DNA from 3 places in the Paenibacillus suaedae genome. Region 3 is predicted to be linked to each of the others. Evidence: predicted binding sites of a transcription regulator. Region 3 holds the regulator's gene; each other region holds the start of a gene.
What was found. Region 3 encodes NrdR, which represses ribonucleotide reductase genes. Its sites were predicted from a motif close to AACACNATATATNGTGTT; they were not measured.
Positions count from the first base shown of each region.

Region 1: nrdI (class Ib ribonucleoside-diphosphate reductase assembly flavoprotein NrdI) is a predicted target of NrdR. The motif match lies at 3,327-3,344, and genes of this name have one in related genera.
Region 2: RQP50_RS05205 (adenosylcobalamin-dependent ribonucleoside-diphosphate reductase) is a predicted target of NrdR. The motif match lies at 3,940-3,957, and genes of this name have one in related genera.

Region 1 is NZ_JAVYAA010000006.1:192,382-200,171, reverse strand. Features, by position in the region: gene RQP50_RS22265 (ABC transporter ATP-binding protein) at 1-357, shown strand, start outside; gene RQP50_RS22260 (ABC transporter permease) at 350-1,084, shown strand; gene RQP50_RS22255 (alpha/beta fold hydrolase) at 1,697-2,461, shown strand; gene RQP50_RS22250 (hypothetical protein) at 2,618-2,899, opposite strand; gene nrdI (class Ib ribonucleoside-diphosphate reductase assembly flavoprotein NrdI) at 3,531-3,902, shown strand; gene nrdE (class 1b ribonucleoside-diphosphate reductase subunit alpha) at 3,871-5,967, shown strand; gene nrdF (class 1b ribonucleoside-diphosphate reductase subunit beta) at 6,089-7,087, shown strand; gene RQP50_RS22230 (YitT family protein) at 7,304-7,790, shown strand, end outside.
Region 2 is NZ_JAVYAA010000001.1:1,163,825-1,171,614, forward strand. Features, by position in the region: gene RQP50_RS05190 (hypothetical protein) at 1-548, opposite strand, end outside; gene RQP50_RS05195 (YqhG family protein) at 728-1,867, opposite strand; gene RQP50_RS05200 (DEAD/DEAH box helicase) at 1,893-3,782, opposite strand; gene RQP50_RS05205 (adenosylcobalamin-dependent ribonucleoside-diphosphate reductase) at 4,049-7,027, shown strand.
Region 3 is NZ_JAVYAA010000001.1:1,006,377-1,014,166, reverse strand. Features, by position in the region: gene RQP50_RS04470 (ECF transporter S component) at 1-218, shown strand, start outside; gene RQP50_RS04465 (ABC transporter ATP-binding protein) at 220-2,097, shown strand; gene RQP50_RS04460 (energy-coupling factor transporter transmembrane component T family protein) at 2,084-2,869, shown strand; gene RQP50_RS04455 (hypothetical protein) at 2,957-3,244, shown strand; gene nrdR (transcriptional regulator NrdR) at 3,476-3,955, opposite strand; gene RQP50_RS04445 (alpha/beta-type small acid-soluble spore protein) at 4,084-4,305, shown strand; gene RQP50_RS04440 (lytic transglycosylase domain-containing protein) at 4,373-4,960, opposite strand; gene coaE (dephospho-CoA kinase) at 4,957-5,553, opposite strand; gene RQP50_RS04430 (MntP/YtaF family protein) at 5,583-6,323, opposite strand; gene mutM (DNA-formamidopyrimidine glycosylase) at 6,466-7,299, opposite strand; gene polA (DNA polymerase I) at 7,399-7,790, opposite strand, start outside.

The DNA of each region.
Region 1 (7,790 bases), on a different contig from region 3:
TCCAGTCATATTTTATCCGAGGTTGAGCAGCTTGCCGACCAGCTTGGAATTATCCATGAGGGGAAGCTGCTTGAGGAAATTTCAATTGGAGAGCTGCATAAACGAAATCGCAGATATATCGAGTTCCGTGTGTCCAATGACAATAAGGCAGCGATGCTGCTCGAGTCGCGAGCGGGCGTCCATGATTATGAAATCCATGGTGACGGATTGATACGTGTATATTCACGGATTGGAGAACAGAACAAGCTGAATAAGATGTTTGTTCAGAACGATATTGATGTGTTCAAAATGACACTCCACGAGGACACGCTTGAAGATTATTTCGTAAAGCGGATTGGTGGTGGTACGATTGGTTAATTTGCTCTATACCGAGTTATTGAAGCTGAAACGATCGAAGATGTTTCTCGTGAGTATAATTGGGGCGTCTGCCGCACCAATTATGATGTTCATCGCATACTTGAGCCAGATGAAGCGTGAGCCAGAGAAAGTAATCCCTTTCGAAATTTCATTTTATAACACGAATCTGAATGTGATGCTGCTGCTTGGAGTACTGTTGTATGGTGTTATTACTGCATATTTATTCAATCGAGAATTTGTGGAGGATACACTCAAGAACCTGCTTACAATCCCGGTATCAAGAGTTGCTCTAATCGCGAGCAAAATGCTTATGCTGCTCATATGGATACTTCTATTGACGATGGTGGCATGGGTGCTTACATTGGGATTCGGATTTTTTATCAAATCAGACGGGGTAAGTGCCACGGTACTGGTGTCTTCATTGGGTGACTATGTACTAGGTGCTGTCCTTATGTTCCTGTTGTCCACACCGACGATTTGGGTAACCTTCTTATTCAAAAATTATGTGCCGACCATCATGTTCACAGCGGTGATCACGTTAGGGAATGTTACCGTGATCAGTTCCGATTACAAGGCGATTTTCCCTTGGTCAGCTGCACATGTAATTGTGACACAAAGTTATGTAGCGGATTATCCGCCTCTATACTCGTTTATTGCGGTCGGTATCACTTCGCTATTCGGCTTAGTAGCAAGCGTTCTGTATTTCAACAGAATGGATATTAAATGAAGTGAAATATATAGGAAGTTAATTGAAGCAGATCGACCTCCGGGTCGGTCTATTTTACGTTCTCTACCAAACAACATGGCGGACGCGTAGAGAATGAGGATCAAAGCAATCAGGAATACAGCTACAACCTTTAGCAAGTGTTTTATGATGATGATCTTCCTTCAAGAGGCAATATGAATGAGATGGGGAATAGGTAGGCATTGCAAAAATAAAATTTCTTATTTCCGTAGCGGATCATTCTTTTGCATGGTTATGCACATTGCTGCTTGAAGAGACAAAAAGGAGTGAGGTTCGGCATGGAACTGACTCTGTTTTTCTGTGATTATGTTGAACATCACTGTCACAATGGCTCGAAACCGCGCGGTTGCCCGGGAAATGAGAGTACAAGCACGGGAAATGAGTATGGATTGCTGGGGAATTTCCATCGAGTAAGGAAACTTCCTTATCGGGTTGGTTTCTCCATCTGGATACTGGCGATGACCAGAATGGGATCGTAGTGCTTCTGTGGAATGTAAGGTAAGAAAAAACAAAAAATCATTGATCTGAATATTGATCCATATCTAATATATGAGGTGAAACAATCAATAGAAAGCCACATGGGAGGGAGCATGAATGGATCTGAGCTACTCGATTTATGGAACAGGCGAGCCGATTGTGCTGATTCACAGCGGAGGCGTCGATTCAAGGGCATGGGGGGAGCTAGTACCACTTCTCGCAACAACTCACCAGGTCGTTACCTTTGATGCTCGTGGTACGGGGCGATCGCCCGCACCGCAAGTACCGTTCAACCTTGTCGAGGATTTACGTCAACTGCTGGACGACCTGAAGCTGGAACAGGTGACCCTAGTTGGGCATTCTATAGGCGGAGAATTGGCTACTAACTTTACATTAACCTTCCCGGATAGAGTCGCTCGACTGATCGCTGTTGCTCCATCCTTGACAGGTTTCATCTTCTCAGAGACGTATCGGGGCTGGATTCAGCAATTGAATTCACTCGCTCCGGATGTGGGCAAGATGATACAGTTTTCATTGGAGGGGCCAATTTATCGAACGGTCATGGCTAGCGGTCAGCGTGATATCTTTATTGATATGCACACCCAATACTTTACGCGTGTCTTCACAGAGTGGCGCAGCTTTGAGGTGATATGGCCTCAGCCACCTGCGATCGAACAGTTGGAGGAAATCGCGGTTCCTACCTTGTTTATGTACGGGACAGTGGAGTGGGACGATATGCGCATGATCGCGGAGGAGTTCAAGCGGATACCACGTATTGCTTTCGTCGAAATAGAGGGTGCAGACCACATGCTCCCATTGACGCATCCTCAAGAAATGGCCTCGCACATTCTATCTTTTTTGGCAGCAGGGGATGAATCGTAGGGTACAAACTCCGTGACATTTCACGAATCAGCGGCAGTCAGACACGACTCTGGTGTCTTGTACTGCCGCTATATCTGTATCTATATCTGTATCTGGTCGATATCTTAACGTTCCAGTGTAACTCATAATCATACTATGCAAGTTAACCAATGATCATTAAATCGTGATCGTGCGATGTGGTTTGCTATAATGCGATGTTCCGCCACCACCGACGATCACTCTTCCGCCTCTCGGAAACACCAATCGCTTGTTTATCCCGCCTGACAGTATTACCTCAACTTTAGCCCGGTTTGCAGTTGCAATGTAAATAACATACCCACTTCTTGAAATTTCCGTTCTCCAATTCCGATCAAACTCAGATCGCAGTACCCGGTTTGAATACACCTGATTTACCACATCAGATGATCTCGATGTTCGTAGCGCTTTAGATTTGCTCATCGGATGTTTCCCTCCGTCTATTCAAAATGAATTGACATGAATCACTTCTAGTAATCACTTCTAGTAATCACTTCCAATTATTATATGCTTGTTCATATCCGATGTTTGGATTGTGTATGTGGTAATCAAAAAATGTGCTGATTTGACTCCAATGTCATGGTTAAATAAAAAAAAGTTGAGATTGGAGAGATCGCCATCCCGTCGCTGAAAAGGGGAATATTCGAATTTTTTTATCATGTATTTCTCTACAATTCCAAAATAAATGATCTCCAATATTCGTCTGAGGTGTGGTACGATAGTAATGTTTTGTGCCAATAGTCGACATGAAATTTGATAGAGAAAGCGTCATAAAATGGACCTTGCCATTTCTCTTAAAATTGTATATGATTCTATAGCGAACTATATATAGTTGGTTTAATGCGATACATACACTATATATTGTGACAGCAATTGGAATCGAGCGGCGCCACGCGCCAGATTCTAAGACATGCCTATTCAGAGATTGAGAGATTAAAGCGACAGCATAAACGCAATTAGGGTACGCAACGTGTCGATCGCTTTGATCCTTGTTTTTGAATGAGCATTTTTTGTTCGTTCCATTTGCAAACTAGTCGAACAACGGAGGGGTCACGTGCTTATCGCTTACGATTCGAAGACGGGTAACGTGAAACGATTCGTCGATAAATTGGATTTGGAGTGTGTTCGTGTCACGCCTGACACCAAGCTTAATGAACCCTTTATCCTGATTACGTACACGACCGGGTTCGGACAAGTTCCACAGTCCACGCAAGAGTTTCTGGAAGAACACAGTCATTTGCTCCAAGGTGTCGCGGCCAGCGGCAACATGAACTGGGGCACTCGGTATGGGCTTGCAGCTGACCATATTTCCAGAGAATACTCCGTCCCCGTACTGATGAAGTTTGAACTCAGCGGGACAAAACGAGATGTAGACAACTTTATTCGGGAGGTCCATGACTTTGATACCAAAATGGATACAGCTTAACAATGAAATCATGGTTCAGAAGGACGGTAAATTTCAATTTGGCAAGGATCACGACGCAGCAAAGAGCTACTTCGTTGATTATGTCAATCAAAATACAGTGTTTTTCCATAACCTTGAAGAGAAGATTCATTATTTGATCGAAAATGATTACTATGAGAAAGAGATTTTCGACCAATATGAATTTAAAGATATTAAGAAATTGTACGAGTTCCTGTACTCGAAGAAATTCCGCTTCCCATCCTTCATGAGCGCGTTCAAGTTTTATAATAACTACGCGATGAAGACGAATGATGATACGAAGTTCTTGGAACGTTATGAAGACAGACTGGCGGTTGTATCCTTGTTCTTAGCGAGCGGAGATATGAACAAAGCATTCGAATATGCAGATCTGTTGATTGCACAAGAGTATCAGCCAGCAACGCCAACCTTCCTGAATGCAGGGAAGAAGCGCAGAGGAGAGCTCGTCAGCTGCTTCCTGCTCGAAGTGAACGATTCCATGAACTCGATCGGATTTGCGATCAACTCCGCACTTCAGTTAAGTAAAATTGGCGGCGGTGTGAGTTTGAACTTGAGCAAGATTCGCGGTGCAGGCGAGCAGATCAAAGGGCTAGACGGTAAAGCAAGCGGCGTACTCCCCGTTATGAAATTGTTTGAGGATGCTTTCTCCTACGCAAACCAATTGGGACAGCGTGACGGAAGCGGCGTTGTATACTTGAACGTATTCCATGCTGACATCCATGAATTCCTGGATACGAAGAAAATCAACAGTGATGAGAAAATCCGCATTAAGACTTTGTCGCTCGGCGTCGTTGCTCCGAACAAGTTCTTCGAGCTTGTTGAGCAGGATAAAGACATGTACTTGTTCTATCCGCACACGGTATTCCAAGCATATGGCAAGCATTTGGATGATATGGATCTCTCCGAAATGTATGATGAGCTCGTAGACAATCCGAAAGTCCGCAAAAAGAAAATTGTCGCTCGCGACCTAGTTTTGAAAATTGCACAGATTCAGATGGAATCTGGTTACCCATATATCATGTTCGTAGATAACACGAATGAATATCATGCCCTGAAAGAAATCGGTAAGGTTAAATTCTCCAACCTGTGCAGTGAGATCGCACAGCTTAGTGAAGTGTCCACAATTAACGATTACGGCATTGAGGATGAGATTAACCGCGATATTTCCTGTAACTTGGGTTCACTTAACATTGTTAACGTCATGAAGAATAAGCGGATGCGTGATACGGTTCATCGTTCTATGGACGCACTGACAGAAGTATCTGACCGCAGCAATATCAGTATCGTTCCATCCGTAGCGAAGGCGAACCGTGAGCTTCATTCGGTAGGCCTTGGTGCAATGAACTTGCACGGTTACTTGGCGAAGAACAAGATTGCATATGAGTCCATGGAAGCAAGAGACTTCGTGCGTGCGTTCTTCATGATGCTGAACTTCTATTCCTTGGAACGTTCCATGCTGATTGCGAAAGAGCGCGGCGTGACGTTCACGGACTTTGACAAGAGTGAATATGCGAGCGGCGCATATTTCGATAGATACTTGAACACGGACTTCACTCCGAAGACAGATCGCGTGAAGGAATTGTTCGAAGGTCACACGATGCCTACATTGGAAGACTGGGCTCGCTTGAAAGAGCAAGTGATGGAGCATGGCTTGTACCATGCATACCGTCTGGCGATCGCACCTACAGGCTCTATCTCGTACTTGCAGTCGTCTACAGCTTCGATCGCGCCAATTACTCAGCGCATCGAGGAGCGTGAGTACGGAGATTCCAAGACGATCTATCCAATGCCTTACATTAACGATGAGAACTACTTCTATTACAAAGAAGCATATGACATGGATATGTTCAACCTGATTGACTTGGTTGCGGATGTTCAAGTTCATATTGACCAAGCGATCTCAACGGTACTGTTTGTTAAGGATGATCTGACGACTCGTGATCTTGCAAAATATTATATTTACGCACAGAAGAAGGGGCTTAAGACGCTCTACTATACACGTACGAAGAAGAAAACAATCGATGAATGTGTAAGCTGCGTTGTCTAATTGAGCGCAACCTGCATTAAATGAGAGTTCAAAAAGGATGGTTTTCAGCACCGAGCACTGTGTATATTACTTCGTGATCTAAAGCGGTCTTTTTGAATTACCTCTAGAAGGAGATTCGTAGATGAGAAACTTTGAAGCTGTTAACTGGAACAGACCTGAATCGGATTATATGGAAATGCTGTGGACGCAAAATACGTCCCAATTCTGGCTTGATACGGAGATTCCAATCTCGAAAGACTTGAAGTCTTGGACGAAAATGTCCGATGATGAGAAACTTGCCTATATGCATGTGCTTGGCGGCTTGACCTTGCTGGATACAGAACAAGGGAACGTGGGAATGCCGGTTATTGCGCAGCATGTAGAAGGGAAGCAGAAGAAGGCAATTCTGATCTTCCAAGCGGCAATGGAAGAAATTCATGCGAAGAGCTACAGCACCATCTTTACGACGGTTGCTAGCACAGCAATGATTGATGAGACATTCGATTGGGTAAAAGACAATAAGCACTTGCAGAAGAAGACAGCAATCATTGACGGCCTATATAAGGGTATTCAAGACAACGATCCAATCAGCTTGTACAAAGCGATGGTAGCATCGGTATTCTTGGAGAGCTTCCTGTTCTATTCCGGCTTCTTCTATCCACTGTATTTGGCTGGACAAGGCAAGATGGTAGCAAGCGGTGAGATCATTAAGCTGATCATCCGCGACGAGAGCGTCCATGGCGTGTTCGTAGGCTTGCTTGCACAGGAAATTTACAATAAGCAAAGTGCGGACGTGCAGCGTGAGTTGTCCCAATTCGTGAACAAGCTGATGCTTGAATTGTACGAGAACGAGCTTGAATACACTGAGCAGCTATATGATGCAATTGGACTTACACATGAAGTGAAGAAGTACATTCGTTACAACGGCAACAAAGCGCTCATGAACTTGGGCTTTGAGCAATACTTCCCAGAAGAAGATGTTAACCCCGTTGTCTTGAACGGTATCCGTACCGAAACAAGTACACATGACTTCTTCTCCACGAAGGGAAGCGGGTATCAAAAGGGCAAGGTAGAGCCTTTGCAAGACAAAGACTTTACAATGCTGAACGATCGTGTCAAACAATCCGATATCTTTGCATAAGATGATAAGGATTGCTAGGAATGATGCAAGAACAACTGAGTGGGAACGCTCAGTTGTTTTTGTATTGTCGTGTCATAAGAGCGGAATACTTAATGTACCGGCTGCATGTATATCCATACTAGGGGAACACCCGTATATTCATGAATCAATTTTCACTGCTTTAGTTTGATGAGATAATTCGGACAGATGATTTTCATACATAAAGGACGGGCTTTCATGAAAAAAAGAATTACGGATATTGCTATCATTATCGCAGGCGCTTTCATTTTTGCATTAGCAGTTAACTTGTTTGTCATCCCCAATGATTTCGGTGAGGGCGGGGTAACAGGGGTTACCATTATTCTCTACTATCTGTTCGAATGGTCACCAGGGTTGATGAACTTGATCTTAAATGCGGTATTGCTTGTCGTTGGCTACAAATTCTTGGATAAGAAAACGACGATCTATACCATCATTGCAGTTGTGTTCAACTCATTATTCCTGCATTTGACGGAGAGCTGGCGGATTGCATCCAATGAGCTCATGATCAATGCGATTTTTGGCGGTATTTTCGCAGGTGTCGGGATCGGTCTTATCATCCGAGTCGGGGGCACAACAGCAGGCTCGACGATTTTGGCTCGCATTATGAACAAGTATTTGGATTGGAATGTAAGTTACGCATTATTGTTCTTCGACCTCATTGTGGCATTCGCGTCGTTCTTCA
Region 2 (7,790 bases), 160 kb from region 3:
TCCTGTAAGGTTGATTCATCGAAGGGCTGCTGTTCGCCAAGCCCATATTCCGACAGTCGTATTCGACCATCGGCATCTGCTTGTAGAATCATATATCCAATTTGCTTTTGTTTGTCCATAACGCGGATGAACCACCCATGCATGCCAGGGCCAAGAGGGAAGCATTCTGTATCTGCATGCTCCCATTGCTGGAATGGGGCTTTCTTGGCGAGCTGCTGCTGATAGTGGATAATTGCTTCATCAATCTGTTTGTTCTCTCCACCCCCTGAAAGCGGGGTCAAAGATGCGGGTGCAGACTGGAAGGTGTGATAGGTAGACGAAGCAGAAGTAGACGTCAAGATGATCGAATGTTCACTAAATAAGGATTGTTGAAAGGAGAGCGGAGCATAAGCTTCGCTTACCAAGTTCTCATTGGTTCTGCCCGATAGTGGCTTGGCTTCGCTTGATGCAAACAGAATGCCGACAGTAACACTGCCAGCTACAAGGGAAGTCAGTGCAGCGGATGCGGCGATATAAGCCAATTTCGTCCACCAAGGTTCATTATTCATCGAATCACCTCTAATTTCCGTTGTTACAGGCTTCCTGTATCGGTTGCTGTTAGTTGATTTCCTTAATTGTAAAGGACAAGCTCTAAAAATGGTGTCGTTCCATTGTTCAGGTGCTTGTCCTTTACACGTTCTATTTTTGCCGCAATGTGGCGTTTCTGCACTGTTCATGATTGATAGGCTTAGGCCAATGTCGAAGGAAGATGAATCAGACCTGCATTGAGAAAATTGACCGCAATCCGAGGCTCGAATTGCCACCGAATCTCTTGGCACCTCATGTCATATTGCTGCTGGATCTGTTCTTGTTTCGAAGGGGAATTTGTATTCCCTTGTTCGGGATCAGTGTCGGAATCATCCCCGCTATGCTTGTCCTTGTTGGATGGCATATTCGCAGCCTGCTCGGCTTCGGTGCTGAATTGCTGAAGCTGAGGTTCGTAATAAGACTTCAATCTCGCAAGCTCTTCTTCCAATCGTTCTGACGCTTCCACAGCCCATGTATTGTCATAGGTAGAGATGAGATCGATTAAATGTCTTTCTACAGCCTCGCGGGCTTGTTGAATAGACAACGACCAAGGCGCAACATGCACATTGGAAGGAAGCTTAGGGGACAAGGGCATGGACAGCAGTTGTTCCATGAAGTCAGTCCGAATTCGTCCCGTAATCAGAGATATTCCGAACGAATGAATTTCCTCTCTCTTTAGGTCGCATGCAAATTCGACGTTAAGATTTAAGAGAAGCCATGGCTCATATGCAGTAGAACGCTTAGTACCTCGTGTGGAACTGTTTGCAGCAGTACTGCCGGCATTGGCTGGTTCAGCGAACAATTGAATGAAGCGACCCTCTTCATGAACCGCTTGCATGATGCTCGACAGCCGCCGGCTGCCGAAGGTAACATCCTCGCGTGGAATTCGTCCTAAGCCTCCACCGCCGCCTGTGAAGGCGGGTGCTACGCCGAAGTAGCGACCGAGGATGGAGTCGCCGGGGGCTGTACCGGCAGGGGTAGAGCCCGGAGGCGGAGCAATAGCTGCACCAGTTGGCGGAGCTGTGGCTTTACCCGCAGGTGGCAGGACTGGCGGGGCAGAAGGTCCACGAGGGGGTTCAGGCTGCATCGCAGAAGGATCGAATACGAAGGTGAATCGCATCGTCTCGGGCTCTGCCCCTGTGCGATCAACAAAACCCCAATAGTAGGGACGGTTCGTAAGCTTACGGTCGGCTCGTTCTGACAGCTTCACGGTTACACTGGCAGGTGAGGTCTCCATGATATGACAATCGGTGGCCTCCAAATAATCGAGCACAAATCGTCGTACTTGCTCCGTATTCATTCCTTCCTACCTCCTATTCCTGTCATCATCCTTCAATCTCGGCACTCATGTTATGCAGGAGATTACTTATTGCTGCACTCTTCTCGTCGTCTTCCATATCTATTTCTTCACGTATCGCATTTAACGAATTGCCTAAACGCTCCACCTCGGTGTGAATCAGATCTTCCGAATCCGATTCCAGAAGAATGCGGGAGAGGCTCTTCTCGAGAGAATCCTGCTTCTCGAACCGTTCTAGGATCATGTCGAGACTGCCGATGACCATCTCAAACATGTTGATTTTCTCATGAAGCAGGTTCAGTATATATTCTTCAATCGTTCCTTGCGTTGATAGGTTGTAGATCTTCACATCATTGTTCTGACCAAGCCGATGTACCCTACCAATCCGCTGCTCTACGCGCATCGGGTTCCATGGCAAATCAAAATTAATCATATGATGGCAGAACTGCAGATTGATACCTTCGCCCCCGGCTTCTGTTGCAATCATGACCTGTGCCCGTCCGCGGAAAAGATCCATCATCCAATCCTTCTTGCCGCGGTTCATCCCTCCGCTGTAAGGAACTGCGACTAGACCGGCATTGCGGAAATACTGCAGCAAGTACTCCTGGGTAGCTCTGTATTCGGTAAACACGATAACTTTTTCATTAATCTCGCGAATAATGTTCATCGCCGTTTCGGCTTTGGTATTCGCATTAATGCCTTTAATGAGATCGACAAGATCCCAGATATAATTGCGAATAGGGGAGTCCTCGGCAAGCTTCTTTGACAAATTCACGAGTGTTAAGAAGACGGCATCCCGACTGGAGCATACTTCCCGCTGCAGCGTAATGAGGGAGAACATGCTGCCGATATCCCCGCTGTTTGTTCGATATTGCTCCTTTACAAATCGAGTGACGCCATCATAGAGCGCCTGTTCTTCCGGCGAGAGGGTGAGTGGAACATTCTTAACGATACGCTTCGTAAAATGAACATTGCCTTCACCTCTGCGATTGCGCACCATGACCTTCGATAGCTCGCTCTGGAGCATGCCCTCATTCTTCGGCATCCGCTTGTCTGCGACGAAGTTCGTGCTGAACTCCCCTTGACCGCCCAACTGACCTGGCTTCAGCAGATTGATCAAGTTATACAACTCGTTCATATCATTCTGAACGGGTGTAGCTGTTAGCAGAAGACAGTATTTCTTGCGCAAATGCTGAATGAATTGATAGTTCGTTGTTTTCCGATTTTTCAGTTTATGGGCTTCGTCAACGATTAACATATCGTATTCCTGCTCCATGAGAATTTCCTTGTGCGGATCGCGTTTAGCAGTATCCATGGAAGCGACTACGATGTCATTTGCCCATTGATATCCCTTCTTTTGGGCGATCGCAGGAATGCCGAACTTATGGTTCAGCTCACGAACCCATTGCAGCACAAGAGAGGCGGGCACTAAGATGAGCACTCGCTTCACAAGTCCACGAATCATATATTCCTTTAAAACAAGACCGGCTTCGATCGTCTTCCCGAGACCTACCTCATCGGCTAATATTGCTCTGCCTCGCATATCATGCAGCACTTTGCGGGCTGTCTCTAACTGATGCGGCAGTGGATCGACGTTTGTAATATGAGTTAAGCATTGAAGCTCGTCAAATGCATGAATTCGCTTTGCCTGCTGGGCTTCGTATGCAAGCCGGAATAAGGTCCAGTCATCCCAAGGGCTGTTTTTGTCAATGCGAGCAAGAAGCTCGTCCGTCCATCCGTTCTCGATAGTAAGGGGGATGCGACCTATTGCAGCTGTGCTAGTACGGGAGGATGTGGAGGGGTTATCTCCATTAATACCCACAGTTCCCATAGATGCTTCGATTCCGGGGTAAGCTAGTGTCGTAGAAGCGTTACTCGGTGTACGAGACTCTTCGTTCGACGGCTGATACGTACGCATGTTGTCTCCCTCCTTAATCGATGCGTTATTCTTCATTACCGTGTAGTATGGACGTAATCTTCTTATTTCATAACTGTTCATACGATACGATGGAAAGAGTTTGAAATGAGGGATTTATCACAGTGGTTTTGTATATGTTGATGTAAAATACTTTTTGGACACTAGATATAGTGTTGAGTACATACCATGTAAGCAGGTCTAACGCACGTGGTTGTTGATAAAGATTTGATGAAATGAAGAAGCACAGGAGGTTGTTCTCTTTGAATATGCCACAGAAGAAACGCTTGGAAGGACTAAGTGAGAAGATATTTCTAGATCGATATGCAAAAAAGGATGCAGATACGAATAATACCCGAGTGGGGGACGTTGTACTTGTATTAACGAAAGATGATCCGAAATTTCCGACGAAGGAGGTTGGAGAGGTTACTGCACGTAATGGCCGGAACTTATCTGTTGCACTCCGAAGCGGGGCGACCATCCAGACGTCTATTGAGCATGTGACGCTGACCGTGGAGAAAACACCGGAGGAAATGTGGGATCGATTGGCATCTGCAATTGCCTCCATTGAGACTAAGGAGAAGCAAGCGGAATGGACGGATAAATTCAGATATATTCTCGATGATTGGAAGCTTGTCCCGGGTGGACGAATCGCAGCAGGAGCAGGAGCAAGCGAGGAGCTAACCTTGTTCAATTGCTATGTCATTCCGTCTCCTAAGGATAGTCGAGGCGGGATTATGCAGACGCTCTCGGAAATGACAGAAATTATGGCTCGGGGTGGCGGCGTTGGCATCAATCTATCCTCGCTTCGTCCAAGACGGGCTATTGTGCGTGGTGTTAATGGCTCATCCAGTGGCGCGGTTTCATGGGGAGGCTTATTCAGCTATACGACAGGACTTATCGAGCAGGGCGGCAGCCGGCGTGGTGCCTTAATGTTAATGATGTATGATTGGCATCCGGACATTTTGGATTTTATTACAGTGAAGCAGACTGCAGGTCAAGTGACGAATGCGAACTTATCTGTCTGTGTTAGCAATGGATTTATGAAAGCCGTGAAGGAGGACTTGGACTGGGAACTTGTATTTCCAGATACGAGTGATCCGGACTATGATGAGCAGTGGGATGGAGATTTGGAGAAGTGGAAGAAGGCGGGCAAGTCCGTCATTCCTTATCAGACAGTTAAGGCCCGCGACATTTGGCATACGATTATAGAGTCGGCGTGGAAGTCTGCGGAACCGGGTGTTGTCTTCATGGAGCATTATAATCAGATGTCGAACAGCTGGTATTTCAACCCGATTATCTGTACGAATCCTTGTGGAGAACAGGGACTACCGGCGTGGGGTGTCTGCAATTTATCCGCGCTCAACCTGTCCAAGTTCTATGATGCTGAGAAGCGGGATGTTGCTTGGGAGGAGCTATCGAAGGTAACGCGTTATGCGGTGCGCTTCCTCGATAACGTCATAGATAAGACTCCGTATCATTTTGAGGAGAATAAAAACAATCAACAGAAGGAGCGGCGTGTCGGGCTGGGCTCGATGGGATTGGCAGAATTGATGATCAAGCTTGGCATCCGATATGGAAGTCCTTACTCGCTCGAATTCCTTGACCGGCTGTTCGGCTTTATTGCCCGCGAGGCCTATTTGGCTTCTGCGGATATTGCTGCGGAGAAAGGGGCTTTCCCTGCCTTCCAAGCAGAGCCATACTTGTCAAGCGGCTTCATGAAGCAAATGTGCGGTGTATTTCCTGAGGTCGAAGAAGCAATTCAAGCGAAGGGGATGCGTAATGTAACGGTCATTACACAAGCGCCGACGGGCAGCACGGGTACCATGGTTGGCACTTCCACCGGGATCGAGCCGTACTTCGCCTTCAAATATTACCGCCAGAGCCGTCTCGGCTATGACGAGCAGTTCGTGCCGATTGCGCAGCAATGGAAGGATGCGCATCCGAACGACCAGCTGCCGGATTACTTTGTAACAGCGATGGATCTGTCAGCAGAGGATCATATACGTGCCCAAGCAGCGATTCAGCGCTGGGTGGACAGCTCGATTTCCAAAACGGCGAACTGCCCGAGTGACTTTACTATCGAGCAGACGAAGGAATTGTATGAACTGGCGTTCGACCTCGGATGTAAAGGTGTAACCATTTACCGAGATGGAAGTCGAGACGTGCAAGTGCTGTCGACGGAGAAAGAGTCGAAGCAGGAAGAGAGCAACCATTCAGGATCGGGGCAAGCTGATTCCGAGGAGCCACAATCAACACAAGGAGGGGTTCTTCATTGCGAGTCTTCCTTTGTCTCTGAGGGTCAACAGAAGACGAAGAACAATGGGGACGGAAATGAGCAGCAGCTTCATCGTCAGGATACTGGCTCGTCTGGTGCATCGTCTTTGAGTGTCTCTTCAGATCATGAACAGAAGGATGGAGTCCGAGCGCAGGAAAGTAATGACGGTCAGGAATCTACTCAGGAATCTACACATGGCAATGCTTCTCCTTCTGCTGAGGTAACTGCAACCAAGGGGGGAGAGTCTGAATCAGCAAGCTCAAATAATGTGTACAAGCGCCGTCCCCAAGTATTGCGCGGCGCAACGTATAAGATTAATACGCCGTTCGGGATGGCGTACATTACGATTAATGATTTGAATGACATTCCTGCAGAAATCTTCTTAAACGTCGGCAAGGCTGGATCCGATGTATTTGCGATGGCGGAAGCGCTAGGCCGCGTATGTTCCCTGTTCCTGCGCTATGGCGACCATGGCAACAAAGTAGAGCTGTTAATCAAGCATTTGAAGGGAATCGGTGGTTCAGGCTCCGTTGGCTTCGGTGCTAATCGGGTGGAATCGATTGCAGATGCAGTCGCAAAAGCGCTGGAGACACATATGCAGGAGCAGGCATGTGATCAAGAGCGTCAGCGAAATAGTAAAGGGAGAAACGGTCAGCAGAACCATCAAAATGACAGCGGTCAGTCGCATAACAATAACCAACAATCGAGTGAAAATGGCCATCAGTCAAACAACAACAATCAGACTGTCAGTGGCAATCATCAACAGGTTAATTCTTCACGACAGGAATCGATCGAACAGGAACCAATCGCAGCTGCGATTGAAGATTCATCATCTGCTCAGAAAGATACATCTCCACCGATGATGAGCGGGATGTCGAGAGACTTATGTCCTTCCTGCGGCTCAGCTTCTCTTATCAATATGGAAGGCTGCAAGACGTGTGCGAACTGTGGATACAGCCGTTGTTCATAAAGAGCATATGTTTGAAGATTTGAGAGAAATGAGTGCTGTGAATCATTTGTATGTAACGTTCATTGTAATAGTCGGGGCAATACATCGGCTACCTTGTCACCGTGGCGGCATGGATAACAATTCGGTGGCGCTGTTTGAATAATGAAGAGAGGCGCGCAGATCAAATCGCCGATTAATGGTTACAAAGTATAGGGCAAATGGAAAACCCCCGTGAAGCTGCTGTGGCAGCGCCCCGGGGGTTTGTGTTTTGGTCTGGCGCAGCATGACGCCAACTATTTAACCCCTGACAGCCTGTAGTATGGCTGCAGCCGGTCCCTGGTTGTTTTCTAGTTGCATAAAATGAACGGGAGATTACCTTAACTTCAGATCATTTTATATAGGTTAACAGAATAATGACACTTCTAAAACAACAAAAGCCCTACCTCTCTTTTGTCCTTGCGGCTCCGATGACCGCGCCAGTGTGAATCAGAATTTCGTCTTTACATAAACTCATACTTCGTTTGGGTTATTCAAAATAAGAATTTAAAACTTCGTGGTCACGAAGGGTTATTCTTCTAGCGAGGAACGTAAAAGGGGTTAAATTGAAATTACAATATCATATTATATCACAGATGTAGCTATCTGGCAAGAGCTATATTGGGTTCTACTTTGGGCTGCGCAGCGGACCGTATGACCCGTTAGAAAGACCCCGCTCAGGATCAGTACCAGCCCAGCGAGCAAATCGGGTGTATTGGCTCATCCAACATCAGTGCTCCCCAGACGC
Region 3 (7,790 bases):
TCATGCTGGCTGGGGTGGGCTCCGCTGTATTCAGCTTCGCGTGGGGGTATTTCCGCAGCGGTTATGCGGCCTACTCTGTTGGTCTCATCATCGCGATGTTCGTCGTTCGCTGTATAAGTGGCGCACTCATCTCAGGTCTGCTTGGCAAATGGATTGCGGACGCCTTGGCCAATACAGGAGTTCTGAGAAGCTTCCCAATTGCAAAGGGGCAACGATAACATGGCAAGCCCAGCGCTTCTCATTCCCAAGTACCCAGCACAATTGAATATACAACGTGACGTCGAGCATGGAACTCTTATTACACTGGAAGCCACTGATCTGACACTCGCCTTCGAGACCGAAGGCGAGCCTGTCTTATCCAACATCAATGTCACCCTGCATGAGGGGGAAACCGTTCTGCTGCTAGGCCCAAGCGGCTGCGGCAAGAGCTCGCTAGCCTTTTGCCTTACCGGGCTGTATCCACATGCAATAGACAGTCTCGTTGAAGGCAGTGTCCATCTGTATGGCAAGCCAATCGAACAGTACGATTCCGGTGAAGCGGCCCAGCATATCGGAATTGTATTTCAAGATTTCGAAAGTCAGTTCTGTATGCTGCGTGTAGAAGAAGAAATAGCCTTTTGCCTAGAAAATCGGGATTGCCCTCGAACTGAGATGGAATCCATGATTCAAGAGGTATTAGAAAAGGTAGGATTGCTCGGATGGCGACATGCGTATATCCACGAGCTGTCAGGAGGCATGAAACAGAAGCTGGCTCTTGCCTGCGCTCTAGCCCTTCGCGTGCACATGCTTGTGTTGGATGAGCCTACATCGAATCTCGATCCGTGTACAAGACATCAATTTGCTGTACTCATTTCAGAACTGGCACGCAAGGAAGGGATGGCTCTGCTTATCATTGAGCATCAATTGGACGATTGGATCGGCATGACGGATCGCCTGCTCGTGATGGATGAGGCTGGAGCCCTCGTCTTTGACGGTCTTCCTGTCTCCTACTTCAAGCATCATGCAGCTGAAGCCAAGTCACGCGGTATCTGGCTTCCGCAAGCGCTGGAACTGCAGCAATTCATCCGTGAGTGGTTTAATCACAGCAACAGTAGCGATAGCAACAACGATGACGATAGTAGCAATATTTGCGATTTCAGCAATTATGATGATCAGTTCGTTCGTCAGCGTCTCACAGCCGCAGACCCTGCACTCACAGACGAAGATCTCTTGAAGCTGCTGCTGTCGCTGCCTGAATGCGTACAGCAGGATGCAATGCGCATCCTAACATCAGCTCAATCTAACGATTCCCCACGAAAGCCTGAGGAAGTCCTGCAAGCGCACGACCTTGTCTATCGGCGTAAAGGAAGAGTAATCCTTGATCACGTGTCCCTTACTCTGCATGCAGGGGAATGGGTAGCACTTGTCGGCCCAAACGGAGCTGGGAAGTCTACCCTCGCCTCCCTCTTGTCTGGATTGACACAGCCGGATGAAGGTCAAATCATTCTGAATGGCATGCCTCTTCATCGATATGCGGAGCGGGAGCTGAGAGCCTTCATCGGATATGTATTCCAGAATCCAGAGCATCAGTTCATTACTGATACCGTGTTCGATGAACTTGCATTCGGGATGCGCTTGCAGCTTCTGAGCGAAGAAGAAGTACAGCAGCATGTCGGAGAAGCCTTGACACGCTTCCGCTTGAACAAGGTTGCCAATGCCAATCCCTTCTCCATCAGCCAAGGACAGAAGCGAAGACTTAGTGTCGCTTCCGTTCTTACCGACAGCCAACAGCTATTGTTATGCGATGAGCCGACATATGGACAAGACGCTTATACATCCAAGCAGCTGATGGACACCCTGCAAGCACGAACCCAAGCAGGCGCTACTGTCCTGATGATCACGCATGATATGGAGTGGGTTCAGACCTATGCCGACCGAATTATTGTGCTAGATGAAGGTTGCATACGGTTTGACGGCAGCCCTTCCAAGCTGTGGAGTGAGCACCCTGAGCTCGTGGAGAAGTGTCATCTGCGTATGCCGATGAACTTCGCGGTGGCATCTCGCCTACTTGCACAGACGTCAGGTATCGAAGGAGGAGATCATCCTGATACTCCGTGATTGGAATCCAAGCATTAAGGGGCTTGCGATCATTATAGCGGTTATAATGCTGTCGTTGACGTTCGATCCGGTTACACCGCTTGCAGCCCTTGTCTACATCGTTCTATTTACATTCCTATTGGGGAACATATCATGGCGTAAATGGCTGCTTAGCTTCTGCCCCTTCCTCATTATGGGCATCGGCTACGTGTGGACGGCCCTCGTCTTCCCGCGTTCTGCCGATCCCGCTTCAAGTGCCATTCTATGGCAGTGGGGGTCGTTCATCATTACGGAGGCCACGTTCCAGCAGGCAATCTCACTCGGACTAAGAGTGCTTATCTTCTCCGCCTTGTCGCTCATCTTCATCTTGACGACAGATCCTGTGCGATTCATGCTGAGCCTGATGCAGCAGTGCAAGCTGCCGCCCAAATGGGCATACGGCATTCTGGCAGGCTATCGCTTCCTCCCCTTCTTCAAGGAAGAACTGCGCATCATACAGGATGCGCACCGCATGCGAGGCATAGAACGGGAGCACGGCTGGAAGAGCAAGCTGCGGGCATGGAAACGTTATGCGATTCCACTGCTCGCTTCAGCTATTCGCAAGTCGGAGCGTGTAGCTGCCGCCATGATATCGAAGGGATTCACAGGCCGACGTGGAAGAACTTATTATGTGAAGCTTCGAGTCACCTGGAAGGATTGGATCTTGCTTTTCCTTCTGCTAGGCGGAATCGCATTATGCTACTACGTATCCTGGAAACTCGGGTTCGTACAATGGTATCAGGGACAATTGTGACACATTATGACACCCTTTTCGTACATCGTGCATAACATATCTAAGCACATTGTGTGTTCCGCTATTATGCGAAAAGGAGGTCTTTCTATGCCTAAAAAAATCACGCCTAAGAAGATCACGTCTAAGACGTTATCCCCTCATTACTCCAAAAGTGTAAAGTACTTGAAAAAATTCGTTAAGATAAAGGCCAAAAACGGTAACGTATATACAGGCACCATCGTGAAAGTAGATAAAAAGAGAGTGTACTTAAAGGTCAACTCCGTAAAGCATGCGGGAAAAGTACACACTTCATTTTTCCCTTTCATCTTGCCGTTGGTGCTCTTCGATCTCCTTGCTATCGTGCTGCTTGACACCCGTAGAAGAATTATTTTTTAACGTCTATTCTCCCTCAAATGTTTGAGGGAGTTTTTATTTGCACGAAAAACTCACTAACAATATCAAGATAGCGCTCTGGCTCCTCAAATCGGGGAAAATGCCCGCTACGATGGAAAGTCGTCTGCAATGTAGATCTGCACCTATCCATCAATCCACACTTGATTGCTCGATAAAATACAAAGAACCCCTCAAACAGTTTACTGCTTGAGGGGTTTTCCGAGCTTGTTTAAACTATTTATCTGAGTGTTCGCCAAGGGCGTTCTTCGACAGAAGATGATTCAGTTCCTTCATAAACATGCTGATATCCTTGAACTGACGATAGACCGATGCGAACCGCACATAAGCAACTTCATCTACTGGATAGAGCTGCTCCATGACGAAATCACCGATGACACGGCTGTCTACCTCCGCATGGGCGGTATCGCGCAGCTGCTTCTCGACCTCCGAAGCAATCATCTCCAGCCGTTCCACAGATACGGGACGCTTCTCACAGGCACGAATAAGTCCGCGCAGCATCTTATCCCTACTGAACTCTTCCCTGCTTCCATCCTTCTTAATAACGATGAGCGGAGTCTCCTCCACCATCTCGAATGTAGTAAAGCGTCTGCTGCACAGCTCGCACTCCCGCCTGCGGCGAATAGACTTATTGTCGTTCGCTGGACGAGAATCAAGTACCTTTGTTCCTAAGTGGTCACAATAAGGACACTTCATTTTCGTTCCTCCGTTCTACTCTTGATGTTTATCACAATTCACTTTTTAAAAAGTTACCAGTGGTTACCTGTAATGATCTTTGAAAGAATGCACACAATACAATTACCAACCGCAAGGAGGTGAATCAAATGAGCCAAAACAATCGTTCCAGCAACAACTTGGTCGTACCTCAAGCGACTGCAGCTCTTGAACAAATGAAGTTCGAGATCGCACAAGAGTTGGGCATTGCCATCCCATCTGACGGATACTATGGCAACATGGCAACTCGTGACACGGGTTCTATCGGGGGTTACATCACGAAGCGCCTTGTCCAAATCGCTGAACAATCTCTTGCAGGTCAATACAAATAATGACGGAAGAAGCGTCGGACATCATGCGCGATAACGGTATCGGCTTGTCCGATGCTTCTTCTTCATTCTACTTCATTTTCGGATAGATGTTTTTATACTTATCATAATAATGGATAACACGCTGTACGTACAACTTTGTTTCCCCATATGGAATTTGCTGCTTGGCTGTGTCATAGCTGCCGTCCCATACTTTGTTGCGAATCCATTTGTTCACATTGCCGGGACCCGCGTTGTAAGCAGCGATCGCCGCTATCCAATTCTCATTGAATTGCTTATGCAGCGATTTTAGATACCATGTGCCAATAAGAATATTCGGGTCGGCCGTATTTTTCAATTCGTCCAAAGACCAACGATTATTCATCTTCAACTGCTCCATCGCCCATGTGGCCGTTTCCGGCATCAGCTGCATGACTCCAATCGCTCCCTTGCGAGATTCGCGCCCCGCTTGGAAGTTCGTCTCCACTCGAATGATAGCAGCCACAAGCAGAGGATCTACATCATATTGAGCTGCATATTTGCGGATCTCGTCTTCATATGCTATCGGGTACATCCATCTCCCCAGCCATTGCGACTGAACGAACAGCAAGAACAGCATGCCCAAAAACAACATCAATAGCACTCTCTTTTTGCGGAGCATTTTCATCATACGATTCATGGCAAGCCTTTCTCCGACCAGAAATGGTCGAGCTGCTTGATCGTATCTTCCAGCGAACCGCTATTGTCGATAATAATGTCCGCCAGCTCTCGCTTTTTCTCCATACTCCACTGAGCATTCAGCCTCTGTTCAGCTTCGCGCTCGCTCCAACCGTCCCGTTCCATTAGACGCTGTAATTGAACACTTTTTGGAACATACACTACCAATATCGAATCGAACATCTCGCTTAGACCTGACTCATACAGGAGCGGAATATCAACGACAACAAGACGTTCTGGATAGTCCGTCTCATATCGATGCATTTGACGCTGGATTTCCTTCCGGATAGCCGGGTGGGTGATGCTTTCTAACGCTTTGCGACTTGTCTCATCTGCAAAGACAACCTCCCCTAATCGCTTCCGATTGAGCGTTCCGTCCGCAAGCAGCATGTCCGATCCGAAATGCACCGCAATTTGTTCCAACACGGGACTGCCAGGGAGAACGACTTCCCTGGCAATCTTATCAGCATCAACCAGCAGAGCGCCTCGCTCCACTAGTAATCGGGAGACGGTGCTCTTGCCGGAAGCGATGCCTCCGGTTAACCCGATGTTCATGCCTTCACCTCATTCTATAATAATGCCGCTTACGTCAGCAGCTTAATAATCCCCATTATAATTAGCATCAGGCCTGGCACAAATGACAGCTTCCCAATCCATCGCGCGCCTGCGAATGCAATCCCAATATGAATGCCGAATCGCAGAAATATGCCGCTGAATAAGGCGATAACAATCGCGGTCATGAGTGCAGGATAGCCTAACAGCGCAGCTCCTATACCCGCTCCAAATGCATCCAACGACAACGCGACTCCAAGCCATGCAGCCTCTACTGCACTAATGGTGCCTGAACGATCCATGTCCGCAGCGCTTGGAGTCTTCAATATTTGAATGACAACGCCCAGACTCTTCAATTGAATGTGCACCACTTGCCGCGGCTCATCCCCCATCGGAATAGATGGAACTGAAGAGGATTGAACAACTGCTGATACATGCATCTGATCTGCTGCCGCATGTTCACTGCTTGCTATCTGATCCAACCGAGCATCCTCATCTTGCGATGAGCGAAGCAGCTGCAGGATAGCCCAACAGCCAATCCCGACAAGAATAAGTGAACCTATCCACTGAGCTACAGCAGGAGATACATACTGAATAAGCAAGTTGCCCACTTGCATCGACAGTAGAATGACCAGCCCAGAGCAGCACGCAATGACAGCAATTGAAGTCCAAGGGATGCGGAGCCGGCGCAATCCGTAGGTCATTCCTACACCGAAGCTATCCAGACTCAATGCAAAAGCCAGGATGAACAAAGACACTGTATGAATAAGCAACTACCGTTCCCTCCCGCTAGGCAGTTCCCGAGCAAGTGCAGACTAGCGTACAACTCACAGCTCAGGAATCCCGATTTACCATATCATATGGGCAAGAGTGGATAAGAGTGCTTATTCAACTTTTCAGCTTACCTAGATTCCATTACTGAGAACGATGCTGGCATACCGGGCAGTAATGGGTACCCCGACCGCCAACTACTGTCTTCTCAATGATACTGCCGCATTGAACACAAGGTTGCCCTTGACGTCCATACATTTGCAGCTGATGCTGGAACATCCCCATTTCCCCTTGGCCATTCACATATGACTTGATAGAGGAGCCGCCAGCTTCAACCGCTTCCTTAAGGGTATCAATAATCGCGCGATGCAGAAGCGCGTACTCTTCATCCGTAAGCTCATCTGCCGCACGATTCGGGTGAATGCCTGCTCTGAACAGAGCTTCATCCACATAAATATTTCCGATTCCTACTACGATGTGCTGGTTCAGCAGGACTGGCTTAATAAAGCTGCGCCGTCTTCTCATCGCTTCTGCGAAGCGTTCGACAGTAAATTCAGGAGACAAGGGCTCTACTCCCAGCTTATGAAGAGGAGGCTGCTCCCATTCCTCTCCTGCTGCGAATAGATGCATCGTGCCGAATTGGCGGACATCCTTATAACGCAGCTCGGTACCGTCATCGAAATGGAAAATAACATGCGTATGCTTCTCAACTGGCTCATTAGCAGCATATACGCCGTAGCGTCCTTCCATACGCAGATGGGATACAAGAACAAGCCCATCCAGCAGGATCCGCAAGAACTTGCCCCTGCGTTCAACCCGTTCGATCGTGTGACCCTTCAATGCATCACAAAATTGCTCTATTTCTGACGGCCGCTGGATAATACGAGGCAGCGTAACCGTTACCCGCTCAATCCGCTTTCCAGCGACCAATGTATTCAATGTTTGTTTGACTGTTTCTACTTCCGGCAATTCCGGCATGTCCAATCACCTCTTGATATTTTCATTATACCGAAAAAGCCGCTCTCATGTAGGCTTGGCGGTTATTACATCATCCTCGCTCACCGCTTGGCTTACGTTCTACTTCGCTTCATACCAATTCTCGCCGCTGTTTACATCTGCTCGCAGCGGAACACAGAGCTCAATAGCCGATTCCATTACTTCAGGAACAAGCTTCAACATCGTCTCCATCTCTTCATCCGGAACCTCGAATACCAATTCATCGTGTACTTGCAGCAGCATGCGGCTCTTCATTCCCGCTTCGCGCATACGAGCATCCATCTGAACCATAGCGAGCTTAATAATATCTGCGGCTGTTCCTTGAATTGGAGTATTCATCGCCGTCCGCTCTGCGAATGAACGCAGATTGAAATTAGAAGCATGAATATCCTTCAAGTACCGTCTGCGCTCCAGCATTGTCTTCACATAGCCGTCTTGGCGAGCGAGCTTCACGATGTCTTCCATATACTGCT